Regions from separate parts of the Clostridium sp. B9 genome, predicted to be linked through region 1. Evidence: predicted binding sites of a transcription regulator. Region 1 holds the regulator's gene; each other region holds the start of a gene.

Region 1 (6,381 bases):
GATACCAATTCTACCACCATCTAGAGTTTTCATTGCAATTCCAAATCCTTTTCCTTCTCTTCCGATTAAGTTTTCTTTTGGAACTATACAATTTTCCATGATTAACTCAGTTGTTGAAGAAGCTCTTATACCCATTTTGTCTTCTAATTTACCAATTGAGAATCCTGGGAACCCTTTTTCAACTATGAAAGCTGAAATTCCTCTTGTTCCTTGACTCTTATCAGTCATAGCAAAGATTATGAAAGTATCAGCAACCCCACCGTTTGTTATGAAGATTTTACTTCCGTTTAAGATGTAATTATCTCCTTCTAATACAGCTGTAGTTTGTTGTCCTGCAGCATCTGTACCAGCTCCTGGCTCAGTTAAACCGAAAGCTCCTAACTTCTCACCTTTAGCAAGTGGAGTTAAGTATTTTTCTTTTTGTGCTGGAGTACCAAACTGGTCTATTAATGAAGCACATAATGAAGTATGAGCTGATAATATAACCCCTGTAGTACCACAAACTTTTGATAATTCTTCAACAGCTAAGATATAAGATAAAGTATCTCCACCAGCTCCTCCGAATTCTTTCTTAAAAGGAATTCCCATCATTCCTAGTTTAGCCATCTTCTTAACATTCTCCATTGGGAATCTTTCTGTTTCATCTATCTCTGCAGCGATTGGCTTAACTTCATTTTGTGCAAATTCTCTAACCATTTGCTTAACTAATTCTTGTTCTCTTGTTAATTGAAAGTTCATCTTTAATTACCCTCCTTAAATTCACACAACCATTTTTTATTTCAAAAAATTATTTGTTTTTAAAATTCTTTTCTCTTCTTTCCACAAAAGCACTCATACCCTCTTTTTGGTCTTCTGTAGAAAAACATTTTCCAAAGTCTTCAGCTTCAACAACTATAGCTGAATCTATATCAACTTGCATTCCTCTATCAATAGCATCTTTACATAACTTAACAGCTATTGGAGCATTTGCAGCTATTTTATTAGCCATAGTCATAGCTTCATCCATTAAAGTTTCTGGTTCAACAACCTTATTTACTAGACCAATTCTTAAAGCTTCATCAGCTTTTATTATGTCGCCTGTGTAGATAAGTTCTTTAGCTTTACCCATACCAACTATTCTTGGTAATCTTTGTGTTCCACCAAATCCAGGAGTAATTCCTAGACCTACCTCAGGTTGTGCAAATTTAGCTTTTGAACTTGCAATTCTTATATCACAAGCCATTGATATTTCACATCCACCACCTAAAGCGAATCCATTTATAGCAGCAATAACTGGCTTGTCTAATTTTTCTAATCTTCTAAATACTTTATTACCTAAAAGTCCAAACTCTTTACCCTGTTCTTCGTTTAAATCTTTCATTTCTGCGATGTCTGCACCTGCAACAAAAGCTTTTTCACCTGCTCCTGTTAAAATAACTACATATACATCATTGTCATTCTCAATATGCTCTATTGCAGTATTTAAATCCTTTAATGTTTCAGAATTTAATGCATTTAAAGCTTTAGGTCTGTTAATTGTTAAAATTCCAATGTTTCCTTCTTTTTCAAAGATTACATTATTTAATTCCATTGTATTTCCTCCCTTATACCATAGTAAATGTATGGTTTTAAATCGTTTAACAACTAATTAACTAACAAATTTAAATTTTCAATACTAAAAATAGTATTGCTTCACCCCTATTTTTATTACAAAAAACCATTTTATTGTTAATTTTGTAACAAACAAAGGTAAAAAAATAGTTGAAGCACTAATGCACTTCAACTAAATTATAAAACTTAATAGCAAATATTTCAATATATTATTTGTATTTTTTTCGAAATATCCTAATTTTTTTCCATATTTACAAGTTATTCTATGATAATTTCACTCTATTTTTCATTACTATGATTTAAAAGATATACTAAAGTCATCATACTTTCACTTAAATGAACATTCTCTACAGTTACCTCTTTTGGCACTTCTAAATCTATAGGAGCAAAGTTCCATATACCTTTAATTCCACCCTCAACAAGTTCATCACAAACCTTTTGAGCATTAGCTCTTGGTACACAAATTATTCCTATTTCTACGTCATTTTCTCTTACAAATGGAGTAAGTTCTTCTATATCTTTTATCTCAACATCTCTTATTTTTATTCCAAACATTCTTGGATTCGCATCAAAAATACCTTTTAATTTAAATCCTAATTTATCAAAACTATTATAATTTGCAATAGCCTGACCTATGTTACCAGCCCCGATTATAACAGTGTTATAGTCTCTTGTAAGACCTAATATACTTCCAATGTTATTATATAATTCTTTAACATTGTATCCATATCCCTGTTGGCCAAAATCTCCAAAACAATTAAGATCTTGTCTTATCTGTGATGCAGTGAATCCAATCTTCTCACTTAACTCTTTTGAAGATATTCTATCAACATCATTTTCCATTAATTCTTGTAGATATCTATGGTACTTAGGTAATCTTTTTATAACGGCCATAGATATACCTTTTTTCTTTTCCATTTTAATAGCACCTCTTTCTAAAGTTCATCTTTTTTTTAAAAAAGCAATTACTTTTTAGACTGTATTTCAAACTTAAATGATAAAATTACAAATTTAGCCTTCTAAAATATTACCATACCCTAAAAAGTTTGTCTATATTTTAACATTCTTTTGGTTTCACTATCAAAAATATATGTATTTAAGTGTATTTCTTATATTTTTTACCAATTTTATCATATTAAATTAATATAATTAAATCATATTAATTTATCACTACTTAACGCTTTTAATAAATTTTAACAAAAAAAATAAGGCTTGCGTGGCTAAAACCCTACGTGCACACAAGCCTATTTAAACATTTCATAATGTTTAATATAAAAGTTTAAGGGAATTATTTACAATCTATACCCTATGCCTGAAAGTATTCTTACCATGTAATGATATCAAAAAAACCTATCTCTGTCAACAACTTTAGACAAATTTCACGCTTCTTAATTATTGTTTTTTAATATTCTACTTGAGTTTAATATAGCTATTAATGTAACACCTACATCTCCAAATACAGCTTCCCACATATTAGCCATACCTAGTGCTCCGAATATTAATATTATAACCTTAACTGTTAACGCGAATATAATATTTTGCCATACAATTTTGTTTGTTCTCTTAGCGATTTTTATTGCTTTTATTATCTTACTTGGTTCATCATCCATTATTACAACATCTGCTGCTTCTATTGCTGCATCTGATCCTACACCACCCATAGCTATACCTATATCAGCTCTAGCTAACACTGGTGCATCATTTATTCCATCACCAACAAAGGCAATCTTTTTATCCTTACTCTTATTATTAAATAGCTCTTCAAGCTTTTCAACTTTATCTTGAGGTAATAAATTACAATAAGCTTTGTCAATACCTAGCTCTCTTGCTACGTTATCTCCAACTTTCTCATTATCACCTGTTAGCATAACAGTTTGCTTAACTCCAACCTTCTTTAACCCACTTATTGCTTCTTTAGCATCATCTTTTATTTCATCAGCAATAACAATATAACCTAGTTCTGATTTTTCATTTGCGATATAAATTACTGTTCCAATTTCATCAATCTTAGTGGTATTTATGTTATTCATCTTCATTAACTTCTCATTACCAGCAAAGACTGTGCTACCATCAATATTAACTCTTAATCCCTTGCCTGGAATTTCTTCATAGTTTGATATTAATGACTTATCTATAGTTTTATCAAAAGCTTTAACAACTGATTTTGCAATTGGATGGTTTGAATAGTATTCAGCATATGCTCCTAATTCTAATAATTCTTCATTACTTAATTTGCTTGTGCTCTCTGCTTTTTTAACTTTAAATGTACCTTTTGTTAGTGTACCAGTTTTATCAAAAACTATACTCTCAATATTATTTAAAGCCTCTAAGTAGTTACTACCTTTTACTAAGATACCATTTTTAGAAGCAGAACCTATTCCACCAAAGTATCCTAAAGGAATTGAAACTACTAATGCACAAGGACAAGAAACAACTAAGAATATTAATGCTCTTCCTACCCATTCAGATAAGCTTGCCCCACTTATTAATAGAGGTGGTAAGAAAGCAAGTGCTAGTGCTGAAAATACCACTACTGGTGTATAGTATCTTGCAAACTTAGTTATAAATTGTTCAGTTGGTGCTTTTTTGTTTCCAGCATTCTCAACCAAATCTAATATCTTCGAAACTGTTGATTCTCCAAAATTCTTTGTAACCTTTATCTTTAACAATCCACTTCTATTTATTGAACCAGCCAATACTTCATCATTTTTTTCAACTTCTTTTGGTAAAGACTCACCAGTTAAAGCTGATACATCTAATGCTCCCTCTCCTGATAGAACAATACCATCTAGCGGTATCTTTTCACCAGCTCTTACAACTATTATTGATCCTACTGAAACACTTTCTGGAGAAACTTTTTTCTCTTCACCTGTAAGACTAATTATATTAGCATAGTCTGGTCTTATATTCATTAAATCTGATATTGATGTTCTTGATCTATTAACAGCATAATCTTGAAACATTTCTCCTATTTCATAGAATAACATTACTGCTACCCCTTCTGGGAACTCTCCAATAGCAAATGCTCCTATTGTTGCTATACTCATTAAGAAGTTTTCATCAAAAACTTGTCCTCTTAAGATATTTTTAAATGCTCTTAATAAGACTTCTCCACCTGCTAAAATATATGCCACTCCAAATATTGCAAGCTCATATCCTTTATCTAAATTAACTATCATACCTATTATAAATAATGCAATGGCTGCACCTAGTCTTATTAATTCTTTTTTATCTATTCCGAATTTATTATTTGATTTTTCTTCATTATGGCTATGACCATGGTCATGCCCGTGTTCATGTTCATCATGACAAGAACATGCACCCTTTGAATTCTTCATCTTATTTTTCTCAGATTCTTTTAGAACTTTTACATCTGGTTCTAAATCTAAAACAATCTTTCTTACTTTTCCTTCAAGAACCTCCTCTTGAATACCATCTTTCGGAGTTATTAGAAGAAGCTTAGTTGAAAAATTTAAAATTGCTTCATCAACTTCATTCAATTTATTTACTTTGTCTTCAATTTTGCCAGCACATCCAGCACAATTTAATCCTTCTAAGTAAAGTTTCATGTCTTTCATGCTTATCCCTCCTTTACTCTAATACATGATCTAATCCTTCATTAAAAATGTGTTTTACATGGTCATCAGCTAGGGAATAAAATACTACTTTCCCTTCTCTTCTAAACTTTACTAGTCTTGCTTGTTTTAAAACTCTTAATTGATGTGATACTGCTGATTGACTTACGCCTAATAATTCTGCCATATCACATACACACATTTCTCCCTCAAATAAAGCATATAATATCTTTATTCTAGTAGAATCACCAAAAACCTTAAAAACTTCTGCTAAATCATATAAAACTTCTTCCTTTGGTAAATGTGCCTTCACTTTATTTACTATATCTTCATGCACAATTGAACAATTACAACTCTCTATTTTATTACTGCTCATATTTTAAACTCCTAATTTTAATATTATCATATGAACAAATGCTCATATGTTCACTTTCATTATATGTCTGTCCACAAAAAAATGCAACCAAAAAAAGCTAAACTAATTTATAAAATTTTATAATCAGTTTAGCTTTTCTTTAATTATCTAAAAAAATCTCTATTCTTTTTAAAATTTCTTCTTCTCCAACAACTAAAATATTGTCCTCTTCTTTAAAAACTAAATATGGTCCTGGAGAAATAACAAGTTCTCCTTTTCTTCTTATAGCAACTATAGTTGCTCCTGTTTCCTGCCAAAACTTAGTTTCAGAAATACTTTTTCCTATAAGCTCACATTCTTTAGGTAATTCTATCTCTATAGGAGTTAATGGATTTGTATATCTAAGCCTATTAGAATAATCCACAATCTTATCAATCATATCTCCTATATTCTTTTCAATAACTTTTTTTTCTTCCATCAATGATTCAATATCATGTTTTAAAGAAGTTACACTTTCAATAGAATGAAATCTATTTATAAAATCATAAGCATTATCTTTCGATAAAATAATAACCCCACTACCTTTACTAGATTCCACAACTTCCATATCTTCTAATAGCTTTACAGCTTTTCTAACTGTCTCTGGTGATACATTATACTTACTTGCTAGTGTTGATCTACCATGTATCTTATCTCCAACTTTTATATCATCATTATATATTCTGCCTGCAATATCTAAAGCTATTTGCTTGTATATAGGCTCATTAACTTTACAATCCATCATATACCCTTTCCCTTTAATGTATTAGTTACATAGTTAATTTTATTCTAACATATTAAACACCAAAAGGAAATATTTGT
Region 2 (6,381 bases), 2.4 Mb from region 1:
ACCAAATGATATAGATGATTTTATTGATTGTGGAGAGTTAAGTGATAAAACAAAGTTTAATTTCTTTATATCAATTTTATGCTCTTTTAGAGCTATTTCTAGCAAATCCTTATTAGCAGACCCATCTTCTCTAGCTATTAAAGGAAGATCTTTAAGATCATCAATAGTAACTGATTTAAAGTCAGTATCTTTTCCGCCAACTAAAGTTAGCTTATCAGACATAAGAGGAATTATTTCAAGATTTTTAGTATCTTTAGGTTTTCCTTGTACAATTCCTATGTTTGTTTCAAGATTAAGCAACTTCTTTAAAACATTTGAGCTATTATCTATTTCCATTGAAACATCAATATTGTTATGTATTTCTTTAAATGTATATATGCTACAAGGCATAATATGTTCGCCTAGGTTCTTGCAACAAGATATTATTAATTTAGAATTAATATTTTTTAATTCACTTAATTTTTTCTGTAAATTATCTTCTATAGATAACATTGAGTCAGCAAAATCGAAAAGAATTTCTCCAGCGGATGTTAAGCTAACTCCAGTATTACTTCTATTTAAAAGCTTAAAATTCATTTCATTTTCAAGCTTTTGAATTTGCATACTAACTCCTGGTTGAGTTAAATGTAATTGCTTTGCAGCTTTTGACATACTATTACATTTAACAGTTGTGTAAAAAGAACGAAGGTATGTTAAATTCATAATGTCACCTCCTAATATGATTCTTCTTCTTTTATACCATTCTATCTACATTAAAGTAAATAGATTTTTATTATTGTTAATTAAATAATTATAGTTATATTAAAGATTTATATCAACATTTGTTAATTTTAAAACAGAAATAACTACATAATTAATTGTAAATCAAATGATTTTTATAAAATAGAGTGTATAACAAAGTGTTATTAAGTATAACAGATTCTTATTATGCTTTGTTATACCTTATATGTTATTGTTAATTAGGGGATTGGTTAATCGCAAAGTTAAAAGATAAAAAATTAACAATGATAAAGATTACTTAAGGGAAGGATGAACTGGAATGAGTAAGAAGATAGTTATTGTTGGAGGAGTTGCAGGTGGAGCTTCAACAGCAGCAAGACTAAGAAGATTAGATGAAAACAATCAAATAATAATGTTTGAAAGAGGCCCTCACGTTTCATTTTCAAACTGTTGTTTACCATATTATTTAAGTGGAAAAGTGGAGCATCATGAAGATTTAGTTCTTATGAGCCCTGAAAAATTCTATAGTCAATATAGAATAGATGCAAGAGTTTTTACAGAAGTAGTTTCAATAAACAGAGAAGCTAAGGAAGTAACAGTAAGAAACGTTGTAAATGGACAGGAATATACTGAGAGCTATGACAAATTAGTTCTTTCACCAGGAGCGAAAGCTATAGTACCTCCAATAAAAGGTATTGAAGATGTGAAAGTATTTACTGTAAGAAATGTTGTAGATATAGCTAAGTTAAAGTCTTATATACAAGATACTGATAGCAAGAACATATCTGTTATAGGTGGAGGATTCATAGGAGTTGAAGTTGCTGAAAACTTATGTGAAGCAGGATATAATGTATCACTAATTGAAGCAATGAACCAAATAATGAAACCATTTGACTATGATATGGTTCAAGTTTTACACAAAGAAATATACGATAAAGGCGTAAACTTAATCGTTGGAGATAAGGTAAATTCTTTTGAAGAAAATACAGTAGTTTTAGAATCAGGAGAAAAAGTTAAATCTGATGTTGTAGTTATGGCTATAGGAGTTACACCAGAGACTGATTTAGCTAGAGAAGCTGGATTAGAAATTGGACAAACTGGAGCTATAAAAGTAAATCAAAATTACTTAACTAACGATAAAGATATATATGCTGTTGGTGATGCTGTTGAGGTATACAATGCATTAACTAACTCAATAACAAAATTACCACTAGCAGGACCAGCTCAAAAGCAAGCAAGAGCAGTAGCTGATCATATACATGGAAGAGCATCAAGAAATAGTGGATATATTGGATCATCATGTATTCAAGTATTTGATTACAATGGAGCTTCAACAGGATTAACTGAAGGATTAATTAAAGCTTTAAATCTAAATATAAATTATGATGTTGTAAGAGTTATTCCTCAAGATAAAGTTGGATTAATGCCAGGTAGTGAGCCATTACATTTCAAATTAATATTTGAAGTTCCAACAGGAAGAATCTTAGGAGCTCAAGCAATTGGTAAGGGTGCTGCTGATAAGAGAGTTGATACTATAGCTACTTTAATAAAATTAGGTGGAACAGTAGAAGACTTAAAAGACTTAGAACTTTGTTATGCACCTCCATTTGGAACAGCTAAGGATGTTGTAAACCATGCTGCATTAGTTGCATCAAACATATTAGAAGGGGCATTTAAACAAGTTTATGTTCAAGATGTTAGAGAATTAGTTGAAAGTGGAGCATTCATAATAGATGTTAGAGAGGTTGATGAATACGAAGCAGGACACATTAAAGATGCTAAAAATCTTCCTTTAAGTGAAATAAGAGATAGATTAGATGAAATACCAACTGATAGACCAGTTTACTTACATTGTAGAAGTGCTCAAAGAAGTTACAATGCATGCTTAGCATTACAACACTTAGGATTCGAAAATGTATATAACATATCAGGTGGATTCATGGGAATAAGTTTCTATGAGTATTTCAATGATAAAGTTATGGGTAGAGAAGCAATAGTTACAGAATATAATTTTGATTAATAATTTTAACTATGGTGTTTAAATTTAAGCACCATAGTTAATTAAAAAATATTTTAGGGATAGATAAACAATAATATTAATTGTTTGTTAATTAACAAATTAGTGGAGGAATTTTAAGTGAAAAAATATACGGAATACATTATAGGGTTTGTATTACTTGCTGCGATTTTAATTTTAGGGAAATTAAATTTAGGTAGTTCAATGCTATACTTTAGATTATTAATGGGATTAGGTTTAGGATATGCTCTTACAAGATCATTCTTTGGTTTTGCTGGTGGAGTAAATAGAAGTTATAGAGCAGGATCTACAAAATTAATGAGAATGCTAATGATATTATTTGTTGGGACTGCAATAGTAAGTGTTTGTTTCTTTATAGGACAAGATCCAACAACATATGATTTATGGGTTAATCCAATAAACTTAGGGCTTATATTAGGTGGAATATTATTCGGATTTGGAATGGCATTTTCTAGTTGTTGTGCATCAGGAGTTCTTACAGATATGGTAACAGGATTACCTCGTGCATTTATAACTTTAATATTCTTTGGAATGGGAGTATATGTAGGATTTCCAGTTCAAGGATCTGCAAGTTGGGTAAAGGACTCAATGATATCAACTGAAACATTTAAAAATGGAGTATTTTTACCAGACTTATTTAAATGGGATGGATTAGAAGGATACTTAGGAGCAATTATAGTAACTATTATTTTAGCTTGTTTAACAATTTGGGTAGCTAAATTATACGAAGAAAAAAGAAAAGCAAACAACACATACTGTGGTGTTGATACTGAAATAATGCAAGAAGAAAAGCATGAAGAAAAAGGTGAGTTTAAATTATTTAGTAAAGCTACATATGATAAGCTATTTGTAAGACCTTGGACTTTAGCTACTGGAGCTATAGTAATTGGTGGTATATTCATATTATTAATGGGTGTAACTAAAGCTGGATGGGGAGCATCAACTCCTTATGGATTCTGGTTTGGTAGAGCGCTTGTAGCATGTGGAATATCACCTGAGAATGTAGCAGCTTTCGCTGGTAAGCCAGTAGAAATGTTTACTGCACCATTCTTCTCAAATGGAATGAACGTACAAAATACTGGTATAATCTTAGGAACACTTGTAGCATTACTTTTAGCTGGAAGCTTTAAGGCTACTTTCAAAGCTGGATTACAAATAAGCTTTAAAGAAGCTTTAATCTACGTAGTTGGTGGATTCTTAATGGGATTCGGAACAAGATTATCAAATGGATGTAACGTTGGAGCTCTTTATACACCAATAGCTAACTTCTCATTATCAGGATGGATATTCTTAGTATTCTTAGTTGTAGGTGGAGTATTAGGAAACATAGTTTATAAAAAAATTATGGTTAAAAAATGCTGTGAAGTAGAAGTTAATAACAAATAAGAGTTAATAATTAAGTAGAAATATAAAATAGTTTGAAAAAAAGCTATAATTAGTTGATTAAAATAAAACTGATTATAGCTTTTGTTTTGAACTATGCTTTAAACGAGTATTGATAATAATAAATTGTTTTGTGTAAAGTTTTAATTTTAGATAGCCCTTCAGACTTACTTAATTTTAAGTAAAAATCAAAATTTTCAATTTTGTACTTTGAACTTATACCTTAGAATGGATATGAGAAGGTGCTTCCTATTCAAATTCATCTATTTCAAAATAATAGCTAAAGCTCAGAGCTCCCGTTGGTCAAACAACTTCGCTTCTTAACGCTATTATTTTTCAATAGATAATGAAACTCTAACTGCTCATTAAGATAGTCTTACGGTTCTATCTAAAATTAAAACTATTCAAAAAGAAAATTATAATAAGTCAATATTGTTTTAAGGCATAGTTAAAAGCGTGCCTTTAGTTATTTAAAGATAGATATAATTACAATTATTTAAATATAGACAGAGTTTATACTGGAGGGAAATATGAAGGAAGTTAAATTAAATAGGATAGATATATTTTCTATAGTTTTAGGGGCAATAATAGGATGGGGTTCATTTATGCTTCCTGGGACTAAGTTTTTAAAGGAATCAGGGGTAATAAATACTTTCTTAGGCCTTTTTTTAGGAGTAATTTGTATCATAATAATTGAAAAAAACTATTTGGTAATGATGCAAAGTCATGATGAAGAGGGAGGAGAATTCTCTTATACATATAATAATCTAGGCAAAAAGCATGGATTTATAGTAGGTTGGTTTTTAACACTGGCTTATTTTACAATGATTCCATTAAATGCAACAGCATTTCCCCTTGTAATTAAAAAATTATTTGGAGGGATATTAGAGTTTGGATACTTATATAATATAGCTGGATACAATATCTACTTAGGAGAGATATTGATGTCTAGTATAATAATACTTGCCTTTGCCTATTTAAACCTAAAAGGAATAAAGAAAACTAGTAAGGTTCAAAATGTAATAATTTTTAGTTTAATAACTATGGTTATACTTGTACTTTTAGGAATGATAATCAAGGGGAATAAAATACAATTTGTAGATACATATATTGAAGATTATTCATTTAATCTTAGTGAAATAATAAAAGTTTTTGCTATAACACCTTTTGCATTTATAGGATTTGATGCTATTCCTCAGCTTAGTAAGGAACTGAATTTTTCTAAGAAAAAAGCATCAAGAGTTGCAGTAATATCTTTAGTTATGGGAGCCTTAATATATAATGTATTGAATATTATAACTGCGTTAGCTTATTCACCAGAACAAGCACTAGCTTTAGATTGGGCTGCAGGGAGTGCAGTGTTAAGTACATTAGGAAAAGGAGCCTTTCTTCTACTAATAATAGCTTTAACAGCTGCTGTTTGGAGTGGAATAAATGGTTTTATGATTTGTAGTTCAAAATTGTTAGGAGCTATTGCTAACTATAAAATGCTTCCTTCAAAAATGGGAAAGGTAAATAAGAATGGTGTTTTTGGAAATGCTATAATTTTTATAAGTATTGTAAGTTTAATAGCGCCTTGGTTTGGAAGACAGGCAATAATTTGGATTGTTGATATGTCATCTTTAGGGGCATCAGTAGCTTACTTCTATGTTTCTCTAATAGGAGTAAAAAAAGCAGAAAGTCATAGAGAGAGAATAATAGCTATTGTAGGTATTATTATAAGTATAGTATTTATAGGGTTATTAATTTTACCTATCTCACCAGCTTCGTTAAGTAAGGAGTCTTTAATAGCCTTAGCTATATGGTGTATAGTTGGAGGTTTTGCATATTACAAGATCAGAAATAACAAAGCAATAAATTAATAAATAGTCTATGGTTAATATTTAGCCATAGACTATTTAAGTTATTAACATCTTTTAAAAGGTGTTTAAGCTTTTCCGTTGATGTGATTATAATGATGTAGTATAATTAATTGCAAAAAAAGTATGTTTGGAGTTAATATTATGTCATTAGAAAATAATTTTGAAAAAGAGCTTATTAAGAAGTGTGAAATAGCTGAAAAAGAGTGTGGATGCACTCAAAAAAGACTTTTACTAAATATTGAAAAGTTTGGTGGGGTAAGAACAGTTCAAGAGATTTTACGTAAGGGTAGAGTTTCAGATGGATTTGATAAATTACAAAAGGCAAATCGTCTTGATCTTACAATGGAAGCTGTTGTTATTAATAGTAAATATAATGAG
Region 3 (6,381 bases), 160 kb from region 1:
AATCATTAAGAATGAAAGTAACTCATCATCTATTTTGCCTTCAAATATATTCTTGAAAGTTTTTTTCTTTCTGACAGTACTTATTTGAGGGTGTTTTATAATTTCATAAAAATCTTTGTTTCCATAAATTATATTGCACACTTCTTTTAAATCGTTCATGTACTCGTCAACTTTGTTTTTCTCTTCTGCGACTTCATATAGAGCTAAGGCATATCTACGATCTAAATATTCATACATAATTAGATACCTACCTTTTCAATAAAATCATTGATTAAATCTCTATGTTTATTCTCATCTATACTTTCGCCAAGAGCTTTTTCTGCAAGCATTAGAGATAACTCAACTGCTTGTTGCTTTAATTCGTATTTTGCTTTTTCTTCTTCTCTTTGAATTTCAATATTAGCTCTATTTAATATAGCCTCAGCTTCTTTATGAGCATCATCAACTATCTCGTTATAAATTCTATCAGCTTCTTTTTTCTGATCAGCTCTTAATTTTCTACCTTCTTCTTTGGCAGACTTAAGAATTCTTTCATTATCTAATCTTAATCTTCTAGCTTTCTCTGCATCTTCATCAGCTTGTAAGATTGTTTCATCTATAGCCTCTTGTCTTGCATCAATAGCTCTTTTGATTTTGTCCCAGAAAAAATGTTTTAGTATAAGAATTAATATGATAAAGTTAATGATTGTAGCTAATATTCTCATAAAATCTATTTCCATATATCAATCACAGCCTCCCTTCGGAGTCAATTATATTAACTCTATTCTCTTTGTATTAATTACACAAGTTCTTAGTAAATTCTGTACGTATCTTGATATTAAACAACGAATAATAAGATTATTGAAATTACTAATCCATAGATAGCTGTTGCCTCTGAAAGACCAGCTCCCATGATGAATAAACTTTGTATTTTATCTGATGCTTCTGGTTGTCTTGCAGTAGCTTCGATTGCTCCTGCTGTTGCAATACCTATACCAATTCCGGCTCCTATACCTGCTAATACAGCGATACCTGCTGCTAATAACTTCATATCCATTAGAAAGTCCTCCTTTTAAATCAAACTAATTGAGTCGATTTATCATTTTGTTTTTTCTTAGTGATCTGCTAACATTTTAATATTTACCATTGTTAACATTGTAAATACTATCATTTGTATTGTTCCATCGAATACATCGAAGAAACCATGTGCTAATATTGGCACACCTATTTGTGCTATCCATCCTATATGAGCTAGACCTGAATACATTAAGTCTATTAATAGAGTGGCAGCTAACATATTACCGAATAAACGTAGTGCAAGAGATACTGGGAAGATAACTCTCTCCATTATGTTTAAAGGTAACATTACTGGATATGGCTTGAAATATCCTTTGATATATCCTCCAATGTGACACTTACGTATTGCGTTAACATGAACAACAACAAAGGAAGTAATTGTTAATGCTACTGCTACACTTAAGTCCTGAGTAGGAGGTGCAAGCCCAATTAATCCATAAAGGTTTAAGACAAGTAAAAATATTGCTAGTGTTCCTATATAAGGTACAAAGCCAATATAACTTTCCCCCATGTTACTCTTTACCAAGTTATAAACTGTTTGATAAAGTGATTCTAAAACAACTTGTAACTTGCCTGGTTTATTTTTAAGATTTCTAGTTGACAATATAGCAAATATTGTTATAACAAGCATTGCTGCCCATTGAAAAATTATTGTACTAGTTATTGTAAAACTACCAATCTTAACTGTAAACATTGGTGCAAAGATATCCACGGAATCACTCCCTTTCTATCTTAGTATTAATTTATATATGTATATAAATATTTATTTTACGTCTGATAAGGCCTTATTCTTTTTTGTGTAAATAAATATTGATATCTGATGTGCTATGAACCCTATTAAATAAAACGCTAATTCTTCAACACTTCTCATAAATATTAAAGTAAATGCAAGAATCATTAACATTCTAAGTACAAAGCTCAATTGAATTTTTAATGCTCCACGTCTTTTTTTTATGACCCTGTGGATTACAATTGCATTAACCGTAAAGTTAATTGTTGCAACTATACTTCCAACTAAAAAAGCCACCCCAAAATTCAAATTAAATAAACTAATTACTAGGGTTGCTATTATTGTCAATAAAATATTAGTCTTCATAACTGAAAAAACTAAACTCTTGATTTTAGCGTTCACGTATAACCTCCATAGTTCCGCAATGTTACTTTACTAATTATATTCCTGAATTTAATATTAATAAAATTTAAATTTTGCTTGAATTTATTAATATTTTAATATTTTAAAGTGTTTTTAAGCACTTCCTTCATTTTTACTCTAACAAACTCTTATTTGCTCTTTTTTTGACCTTTTTTGAATGTTTTAATACAAGCTATTTCATTTTTCTGAATTTTTACTCATTTAACCATACTATAAAGTTAATTTCCGATTACTATTTTCGATTTTGAAATCCTTTTTTAAAAGTTTTTGTTATGAAATCATAACTTTTACCCCTATTTTCATCAAAAAAAATTCAAACCATTATTTAGAATAAAGTTTACAACTTAAAAGGTTTTGAATAACCTTTTTAATATTTATTCACATTTTTTTTTATTTTTTTTATATAATTAAGCTTTTTTTTATATTTTTGTATACTTTACCTCTATTTTTTTCTATTATCCACTCTATTATTCATCTTTTTTCAACAAAATACATTTACTTATAACTTTACTTATCTATATATATTTAATAAGATAATTAATACTTTTTTAAATTGCACTAATTATAAATTTATAGAAATCTTATCATTATATAAATTTAATAAAACTAAACTCTTAGTGTTATACAAAACTCTAATATTACTGAATATTTATTACCAGGATTCTTTATTTTAAATATGATTTAGAAAATCTTTTTATTATTTCTAAACAAAAAAGATACCACCAAGTTAATTGGTAGTATCTTTTAGTATATATAATAATGGTAAACTTATTATCTTTCTACTATTAAAGCAGTTCCCATTCCTCCACCTATACAAAGTGTAGCTAAACCTGTTTTAGCATCTCTCTTCATCATTTCGTGAATTAATGTAACTAATATTCTTGCTCCTGAAGCTCCAACTGGATGTCCTAAAGCTATAGCTCCACCATTTACGTTAACTTTATCCATATCGAATTCTAAATCTTTAGCAACTGCTAAACTTTGAGCTGCAAAAGCTTCGTTAGCTTCGATTAAATCTAAGTCAGCTACAGTTAAGTTAGTTCCTTCTAAAGCTTTTTTAGTAGCATAGAATGGTCCATATCCCATGATTGAAGGATCTAATCCTTTTGAACCATAAGAAACTATTTTACAGATTGGAGTTACTCCTAATTCTTTTGCTTTTTCAGCACTCATAACAACTAATGCAGCTGCACCATCATTGATACCTGAAGCATTACCTGCTGTAACTGTACCATCTTTTTTAAATGCTGGTCTTAATTTTCCTAATTTCTCAACTGTTGTTCCGAATCTTGGGAACTCATCTGTATCAAATACTATTGGTTCTCCTTTTCTTTGTGGAATTACAACTGGTACTATTTCATCTTTGAATTTTCCTGCTTTTATAGCAGCTTCTGCTTTCATTTGAGAATTTGCTGAGAATTCATCTTGCATTTCTCTAGTTAATCCCCATTGCTCTGCTATATTTTCAGCAGTTATACCCATGTGATATCCATTAAACGCATCTGTTAATGCATCGTATACCATAGTATCTACTAATTTAGCATCGCCCATTCTTTGTCCAAATCTTGTTGTTCTTGAAACATATGGTCCTTGTGACATGTTTTCCATACCACCAGCTACTACTACATCAGCATCTCCTGCTTTTATCATTTGAGCAGCTAAAGCTACACATCTTAATCCAGAACCACAAACTTTATTTATTGTCATTGCTGGAATTTCAACTGGTAAACCAGCTTTTACTGATGCTTGTCTAGCCGGGTTTTGACCTAAACCAGCTTGGATTACATTACCCATTAAAACTTCATCAACATTTTCAGGTTTAACCCCTGCTCTGTTTAAAGCTTCTTTAATTACTAAAGCTCCTAATTCTACTGCTGGTACGTCCTTTAATGTACCACCAAATGTTCCTAATGCTGTTCTTACTGCACTTGCAATAACTACCTCTCTCATATCAAAAACCTCCCATTTAGGTAAAAAATTATCAAAAATATTTATTTTTTCTAACTGATTTAATTATAGCCATAAAATTACTAACTTTCAATATATTTTGTTAAATTTTAAACAATCTTTTTTGATATTTTTTTACTTTTCGTAAAAAAAGACAGATATTTAAGCCCTATTATAGAAATATATCATTAAAATTTCTATAATATTCTAAATATCTGTCTGTTTTTTCCAATTATTCAAATTATATTTATTAAACTTTTTAACAAAGTCTATTTACTTATAAATTCTTCTACAGCTTCTTCATCTTTTCCAAAATAGTTTAATATAGCTTTAACTATTCTTTCCGAAGCTTTACCATCACCATATGGATTTATAGCCTTACTCATTTCAGCATAAGCTTTTTCATCATTGATTAATGTATTTGCTTCTTCTAATATTTTAGCTACATCAGTACCAACTAACTTAACTGTACCTGATTCAACCGCCTCCGGTCTTTCAGTTACGTCTCTTAAAACTAATACTGGTTTTCCTAAGTGTGGAGCTTCCTCTTGTAATCCACCTGAATCAGTCATAACCATAAAGCATTTGTTCATTAAGTTATGAGTTTCTTTTGTATCTAGTGGAGGTAAAAGATGTACTCTTTCTTTTCCATCAAGATTTTTATAAACAACATCTTTAACTACTGGATTTAAGTGAACAAGGTAAACTAATTCAACATCTTTATTATCTTCAACTATTTTGTTTAGTGATTCGCAGATATTTTCTATACCCTCTCCCCAGTTTTCTCTTCTATGAGCAGTTATCATTATAACTTTTTTGTTTTCGAAGTCTATGTTATTTAATTCTTCGTTCTCAAATACATAATTTTCTTCAACAGTATGTTCCATAGCATCGATTACAGTATTTCCTGTAATTTTTATGTCGTTCTCATTTACTCCTTCTCTTAAAAGGTTAGCTTTTGAACCTTTTGTAGGCGCAAAGTGTAAATCTGCTAAAGCTCCTGTTAACTTTCTATTCATTTCCTCTGGGAATGGGAAATATTTATCGAAAGTTCTAAGTCCAGCCTCAACATGCCCTACTCTTATTTGTTGATAGAAAGCTGCTAATCCACCAGCAAAAGTAGTAGTTGTATCACCATGTACTAATATCATATCTGGTTTTTCTTCTGTAAATACTTTTTCTAAACCTTCTAAAACTCTATTTGTTATTCCAGTTAGAGTTTGACGATTTTTCATTATGTCTAAATCAAAGTCAGGCTTTATATCAAATAATGCTAAAACTTGGTCTAACATCTCTCTATGTTGAGCAGTTACACAAACCTTTGATTCTATTTCTGGTCTTTTCTCTAATTCTTTTACTAATGGAGCCATTTTTATAGCTTCCGGTCTTGTTCCAAAGATAGTTAAAACTTTTATCTTTTCCATGAATCATTTACCTCCAAAAATAATTAATAGCTACTTAATTTTAAGTAGCTATTTAAATTATAACTATTTTGTTCCAAATAGTCTATCTCCAGCATCACCTAATCCTGGAACTATATATCCATGCTCATTTAATTTCTCATCTATGCATGCAACATATATATCTACATCTGGATGAGCTTTTTGTACAAACTCAATTCCTTCTGGTGAAGAGATTAAGCACATAAGTCTTATCTGCTTAGCTCCTCTTTTCTTTAATAAAGTGATAGCATCTGCTGCTGAACCACCAGTAGCTAACATTGGGTCTACTACTATAACATCTCTTTCAGCTATGTCTTGTGGTAATTTACAGAAGTACTCTACTGGTTGAAGAGTTTCTTCATCTCTGTATAAACCTATATGACCTACTTTTGCTGCTGGGATAAGTTGTAGCATTCCATCTACCATTCCTAATCCAGCTCTTAATATCGGTACTATAGCAACCTTTTTACCTGCTAAAACTTTACACTTAGTTTTGCAAACTGGAGTCTCTATATCGATTTCCTCCATTGGAAGATTTCTTGTTACCTCATAAGCCATAAGCATAGAAACTTCACTTACTAATTCTCTGAAATCCTTTGATCCTGTCTTCTTATCTCTTATGAACGCTAACTTATGTAATATAAGTGGATGTGTTATTTCTGTTACTTTACTCATTTTATCTTCCTCCTAAAATCTATATATAAAAATATTGTTTTGCTAATTATTTTGAATATTTATCTTCTATTGCTGATATCTTATCTATTCTATTTTGATGTCTTCCAC
Region 4 (6,381 bases), 1.2 Mb from region 1:
GAGGTGTTATATAATGTTTGAAATAAAGATTACAGATATAGAAGGATTTAAATTAGGACATGCTCAGAATAAAGTGGCTGCAACAGGCTGCTCTGTTTTAATATGTGAAGAAGGTGCCTCAGGTGGAGTTGATGTTCGTGGTGGTGCTCCTGGAACTAGAGAAACTGACCTTTTAAATCCAATGGAGATGGTTGATAAAGTTCATGCCGTTGTTCTCTCTGGAGGATCTGCCTTTGGACTTGATTCATGCTCTGGTGTTATGGAATATTTAGAGAAAAAAGATGTTGGTTTTGATGTTGGTGTAGCTAAGGTTCCAATAGTATGTGGAGCTGTTTTATTTGATTTAGTATGCGGAGATTCTAAGGTAAGACCTGATAAGCAAATGGGAATTGACGCTTGTATCCACGCTGAAGAATTTGATGATTCAATCAACGGAAATATCGGTTGTGGAACTGGTGCTACTGTTGGTAAGGCCATAAACCCTAAATTTGCTATGAAAGGTGGATTTGGAAGCTATGCTATCCAAGTTGGAGATTTAAAAGTAGGTGCAATCGTAGGTGTTAATAGTCTTGGTGATATAGTCGATCCAAGTAATAATAAAATAATTGCTGGTGGTTTAAGTGAGGATATGAATGCCTTCATAAATACTGAAGAAAGCTTAATTCTTAATTACTCAAAACCTAGAGATGTTTTTAAAGGAAATACAACTATAGGATGTATTGTTACTAATGGAAACTTTACTAAAGCACAGATAAACAAAATAGCTTCCATGGCCCAAAATGGATTTGGAAGAACTATAAGACCTGCTCATACAATGTTTGATGGCGATACAATATTTGCTCTCTCTTCAAATAAAGTTGATGCTGATATAAATGTTGTAGGGCTTTTAGCAGCTCAGGTTATGGAAAAAGCCATAATAAAAGCTGTAAAAGAGGCTGATTCATCACATGGATTCACTGCATTCAAAGATTTAAAATTTAACGTATAAAAATATAGGCTCAAGCAGATAATAATTCTGTTTGAGTTTTTTATTTAAATGAGCTAAAAGATAATCTTATTTAAATAAAAATCTCATATTTAATAATAAATTCATCTTTAAATTATATATAATAAGTTCTTTTATCAATTTATACCATTTAGACTTTTTTTATCCTGTGTTGGCTATTATTTTATAGTTTATTAAATCCATTTCTGCACATCATAATAGCGAAAGGAAAAGAAAAACTTAACCTTTCAAAAAATCTCATTTAACTTAAAAGGAGGAATTCAAAATGGCACAATTAGTTCCAGAAGCAAAAAACGGATTAGCAAAATTTAAGAATGAGGTAGCAAATGAAATGGGTGTACCATTCTCAGACTATAATGGAAACCTAAGCTCAAAAGAATGCGGAAGCGTTGGTGGAGAAATGGTTAAAAGAATGGTAGAAAAATACGAACAATCAATGAAATAAAAATCATAAAAAAATAAGAAGAGAGGAATTTTCCTCTCTTCTTATTTTAATTGATATATTTAATATGTTTCTCTAGGATACCTCTTGAAGCATGAAACTTCTCCAGTTACCATCCTCTATTAAAACACTATTCTTTTCAAAAGTTTCTTTATCATTCATAGCATAGTAATAAACATAACATTTTTCAGTTGACTTCTTTCCAATCATATCAACCTCCATCTCTATTCTGTTATATTCATTATCTTTATTATTAAGACCTAAATACCCTTCCATTAAATCCATAGAATTTATAACATTCTCATAATCAAGAATTGTCATAACCTCACCATAAATCCAATCGTCACCTTCAATTAAGGCTGGATATCCCTTGTGTGGCATATGATAAAGCTTTCCTTTAACTCTTCCTAATTCACTTTTTATAACTTTTCCTTTTAAGTATTTATCATAATTAAAAAACCCTGTTCTTAAACTTCCATATACAAAGATTTTTCTTTTTATCCTAGGTTCTAACATTAGCAAACAGCTCCTCCCACAGCTTTAATATCTTCTGAATTTAAAACTATAGCTTTTATAGAGAGTTCTAATCCCTTAGCTATATCATTAATTGACATAGAAGGTGTATTAGGCTTATTTAAAACTTGATTTGGTATATACGGCACATGAATAAACCCTGCTCTTATATTCTCATATTTCTTATTTACTAAGTACAGAACTCCATACATAACATGGTTACATACAAAAGTTCCTGCTGTATTTGAAACTGATGCTGGAATCCCTCCTTCAATCATCTCTTTAACCATAGCCTTTATTGGAAGATTACTAAAGTAAGCAGACTCACCATCTTCATATATTGTAGTATCTATTGGCTGATTTCCTTCATTATCCTTTATTCTTGCATCATCCATGTTTATAGCTACTCTCTCTGGAGTTATTCCAAATCTTCCACCAGCTTGACCTATAGATATAACTACATCTGGATTTATTTCTTCTATCTTTTCTTCTATTTTCTCAAGAGACTTTCTGAAAACTGTAGGTATTTCTAATTTTATAACCTCAGCTCCAGCTATGTTTTCCGGTAACATTTTTACAGCCTCTAATGCGGGATTTACGCTTTCTCCTCCAAAGGGATCAAATCCTGTAATTAATACTTTCATTTTCATATTCTCCTTTTCTTTAAATATATTTATACTTAAAATATTTCGACATAAAACTCTAAATTCATTTAATTTTAGGCTATTTTAAGTCACAAAGAATTTTTAAAACACTTATTATATATTATCTTTAGAATGCTAGGAAGTACATTAATGCTATATGTATAATTAATAATGCTATAGAAAATAAACTCTGACACTTCATAACTACATTCTTATCTTTAGTTTCTAAAAGTGCTGCTGGCATAACATTGAAGTTAGCTGCCATAGGAGTTAATAATGTTCCACAGTACCCTGCTGTTAAAGCTAAAGCTCCTGCTATAGCAACATTAGCTCCTTGAGCAAATACAAATGGTAATCCTATTCCAACTGTTATAACTGAGAATGCTGCAAACGCATTTCCCATTATCATTGTGAATACTGCCATACCTACACAATATGCAATTACTCCTGCTAATATATTTCCCTCTGGTATAAATGTTGATATACTAGAAGAGATAACATCCCCTACTCCAGCTGCTGTAAATACAGTTCCTAATGCTGCTAAAAGCTGTGGTAATATACTAGTTGATCCAACTGACTGAACCATTCTATTACTATCTTCAACTAAATGTTTTGGTTTAGCTTTTAATATAGCAAATGTTGCTATAACTGCTGCTACGGATGCTATACCTATAGCTACAGTACCTGATAAATCAGTAAACTGAGCTATTACTAAAGATCCAATAGCAATAACTATTGAAGGTATAAATATTTTATTTTTTAACTTTCCTGCTTGCATTTCTGCAAAATCAACATTAGGCATTTTTAAGTTTCCTATATTAACTTGCTTACCTGCTGTTAATCCACCGATTGCAAGAAGTAACCCTCCTACTATTACTGGTGGAATATATGCCCCTGCAATAAATATAATAGCTAGTATGCTCCAAAATATTGCAGTTCCAATTCTCGTCTTATGATTTTTGTCCTTTAATGTATCTATTGCCGTATTTAACATTAAAAGACCAACTATTACATAAAATATTTCAAGTAATATATTAGAAATCATCTTCATATCCATGGTACTATTCCTCCTTACTTAACTTCTTCTGTATTCTTTGATAGATTCTTACTCAACTTCTTATCTAAAATACGATTTTGTAAAACTCCTAATATTAAAGCTATTATAGCTATTGGAACTGAAGCTTTTGCTATTTCTAAAGTGCTAACTCCATACCCCAATTCTTCTAAAGTTCCTGCTATTAAAAGAACCCCTGAACTTGCTAAAAATACATTTTGCCCGAAGAAGTTACCATAGTTATCCATAGCTGCTGCTGTTCCCTTTATTAAATCTTCATCTTTATCATCTAATTTTCCATATTTACTAACTGCAGCTCCTTGAGCCATTGGATTTATAAGAGGTCTTATAAACTGAGCTTGTCCACTTAATCTTAATGATACAGCTGCTCCAACTTGTCTAATGAAAAGATAACAACTTAAAAGCTTTCCAGTAGACATATTCTTCATACCTTTTATTAAAGTTATAGCTCTCTCCTTCAATCCAAATCTTTCACACATACCTATTACTGGAAGTGTTAAAATAAATAAAGTCATGTGTCTCTGACTTACAAAAGTTGAACCTAACTTTTCTAATATCTCATAAACACTCATATCTGCTACTAATCCTGTTGCCAATCCTGCTACTAGTACAACCGCTATAGTATCAAACTTTAAAGCAAATCCTACTATTACAATTAATATACCTATCAGTTCCACTTTGTCATCTCTCCTTTTTTAATTTATTATTATTTAATCGTTAAAATTTTTATTCTCGTTCCTTGTAAACAATTATAATGATAAATTTATCAATTTTCTATAGTATTTTATGAACATTCTTTAAAATATTCCTATTTATATTATTATTTCCATATTGTTCTTAAAAATTTTTCAATTTATTAAAATTTTACAATATAAAAAAAGCCTACATATATGCGTTAAACATATATGTAGACTCTTTTTCATTTAAGAAAATTTATTATTTTCTTGTAACAGTTATTTTTTCATCTGCTCCATCTATTAATGCAATAGATCCATCATAGATTTCTCCACCAATTATTTTCTTAGCTATTTCAGTTTCTAAGACATTACTGATATATCTTTTTAATGGTCTTGCTCCATAGATTGGATCATATCCTTCCTCTGCTAATATTGCTTTAGCATTGTCTGTAACCTCTAAAGTTATATTTCTTTCTCTTAATCTATTTTCAACATCTCTTAAGAATATATCTATAATCTTCTTAATTCCTTCACTACTTAATGGTCTAAACATTATAATATCATCTACTCTGTTTAAGAATTCTGGTTTAAATCTTAATTTCATTTCGTTCATTACATTGTCTCTAACATCTTCTTCTACACCTTCAGCTGATTTATTTTCTAATAAATAACTACTTCCTATGTTAGAAGTCATTATGATTATAGTATTTTTGAAATCAACAGTTTTACCTTTGTTATCTGTTAATCTACCATCATCTAATATTTGAAGGAATAAGTTAAATACATCATCGTGAGCTTTTTCTATTTCATCAAATAGTATTACTGAATATGGATTTCTTCTAACAGCCTCTGTTAATTGACCACCTTCTTCATATCCAACATATCCTGGAGGAGGTCCTATTAATCTAGATACAGCATGTTTTTCCATGTACTCTGACATATCTATTCTTACAATATTATCTTCACTATCAAATAAGTTTCTAGCTAATGTTTTAGCAAGTTCTGTTTTACCAACACCAGTAGGTCCTAAGAATATAAATGAACCAATTGGTTTTCTTTCATCTTTAAGTCCTGCTCTAGCTCTTATTACAGCATTAGCAACAGCTGTTGTAGCCTCATCTTGACCTATTACTCTTTCTCTTAATTCTTCTTCTAATCTTAAAAGTTTTTCTCTTTCACTTTCAACAAGTTTAGTAACAGGAATTCCAGTCCATTTTGAGATAATTTCTGAAATTTCATTTTCAGTAACTTCTTCTTTTAATAATGCACCTTCATTATCTTTTTCCATATTTTCTTCTTGTTCTTTTATTTGACGTTCAAGTTCTGGAATTCTTCCATATTTAAGTTCAGCAACTTTATTTAAATCATATTGTCTCTCATACTGTTCAGCTAACCCTCTAGCTTCATCTAACTCAGCTTTTAAATCTCTTATTCCAGAAATATGAGCTTTTTCTTTTTCATACTTAATTGTCATTTCATCATTTTTATCTTGAAGATCAGCAAGTTCTTTTTCTAAAGCAACTAATCTTGCTTTTGAAGCTTCATCGCTTTCTTTTGATAATGCTTCTTTTTCTGTTTCAAGCATTAGAATTTTTCTTCTTATAATATCTAATTCAGTTGGAAGAGAATCTATTTCACTTCTAATCATTGCACCAGCTTCATCAATTAAATCAATAGCTTTATCTGGTAAGTATCTATCTTGAATATATCTATGAGAAAGTTTTGCAGCCGCAACAATTGCTGAATCATGAATTCTAATTCCATGATGAATTTCAAATCTTTCTTTTAATCCTCTTAAAATTGATACAGTTTCTTCAACTGTTGGTTCTTCAACTATAATCGGTTGGAATCTTCTTTCTAAAGCCTTATCTTTTTCAATGTATTGTCTGTACTCATCAAAAGTTGTAGCACCTATACAATGAAGTTCCCCTCTTGCAAGTAATGGTTTGATTAAATTACCTGCATCCATAGCTCCATCTGTTTTACCAGCTCCAACTATTGTGTGAATTTCATCTATGAATAAA

Evidence for each region. Region 1 encodes Rex, which represses fermentation and respiration genes when NADH is low (regulators of the CRP and FNR family bind a similar motif). Its sites were predicted from a motif close to ATTGTTAANNNNTTAACAAT; they were not measured.
Region 2: the regulator Rex is predicted to act here: its motif matches at 2,820-2,839, upstream of ACQZHJ_RS05090 (YeeE/YedE family protein).
Region 3: the regulator Rex is predicted to act here: its motif matches at 4,256-4,275, upstream of ACQZHJ_RS14920 (acetyl-CoA C-acetyltransferase).
Region 4: the regulator Rex is predicted to act here: its motif matches at 4,514-4,533, upstream of ACQZHJ_RS10535 (DUF969 domain-containing protein).

The regions. Positions count from the first base shown of each region.
Region 1 covers NZ_JBNWKA010000003.1:3,517,845-3,524,225, forward strand. The annotation lists gene ACQZHJ_RS15775 (acyl-CoA dehydrogenase) at 1-738, opposite strand, end outside; gene ACQZHJ_RS15780 (short-chain-enoyl-CoA hydratase) at 788-1,570, opposite strand; gene ACQZHJ_RS15785 (redox-sensing transcriptional repressor Rex) at 1,870-2,508, opposite strand; gene ACQZHJ_RS15790 (heavy metal translocating P-type ATPase) at 2,979-5,168, opposite strand; gene ACQZHJ_RS15795 (ArsR/SmtB family transcription factor) at 5,182-5,541, opposite strand; gene ACQZHJ_RS15800 (TrkA C-terminal domain-containing protein) at 5,681-6,301, opposite strand.
Region 2 covers NZ_JBNWKA010000003.1:1,119,914-1,126,294, forward strand. The annotation lists gene ACQZHJ_RS05080 (LysR substrate-binding domain-containing protein) at 1-702, opposite strand, end outside; gene ACQZHJ_RS05085 (FAD-dependent oxidoreductase) at 1,040-2,740, shown strand; gene ACQZHJ_RS05090 (YeeE/YedE family protein) at 2,858-4,144, shown strand; gene ACQZHJ_RS05095 (APC family permease) at 4,672-6,003, shown strand; gene ACQZHJ_RS05100 (hypothetical protein) at 6,145-6,381, shown strand, end outside.
Region 3 covers NZ_JBNWKA010000003.1:3,357,923-3,364,303, forward strand. The annotation lists gene ACQZHJ_RS14895 (F0F1 ATP synthase subunit delta) at 1-237, opposite strand, end outside; gene ACQZHJ_RS14900 (F0F1 ATP synthase subunit B) at 240-719, opposite strand; gene atpE (ATP synthase F0 subunit C) at 818-1,036, opposite strand; gene ACQZHJ_RS14910 (F0F1 ATP synthase subunit A) at 1,094-1,768, opposite strand; gene ACQZHJ_RS14915 (ATP synthase subunit I) at 1,820-2,188, opposite strand; gene ACQZHJ_RS14920 (acetyl-CoA C-acetyltransferase) at 2,981-4,159, opposite strand; gene wecB (non-hydrolyzing UDP-N-acetylglucosamine 2-epimerase) at 4,426-5,580, opposite strand; gene upp (uracil phosphoribosyltransferase) at 5,644-6,273, opposite strand; gene rpiB (ribose 5-phosphate isomerase B) at 6,320-6,381, opposite strand, start outside.
Region 4 covers NZ_JBNWKA010000003.1:2,358,592-2,364,972, forward strand. The annotation lists gene ACQZHJ_RS10510 (P1 family peptidase) at 14-988, shown strand; gene ACQZHJ_RS10515 (alpha/beta-type small acid-soluble spore protein) at 1,272-1,451, shown strand; gene ACQZHJ_RS10520 (gamma-glutamylcyclotransferase family protein) at 1,524-1,964, opposite strand; gene pcp (pyroglutamyl-peptidase I) at 1,964-2,605, opposite strand; gene ACQZHJ_RS10530 (DUF979 domain-containing protein) at 2,733-3,662, opposite strand; gene ACQZHJ_RS10535 (DUF969 domain-containing protein) at 3,677-4,357, opposite strand; gene clpB (ATP-dependent chaperone ClpB) at 4,617-6,381, opposite strand, start outside.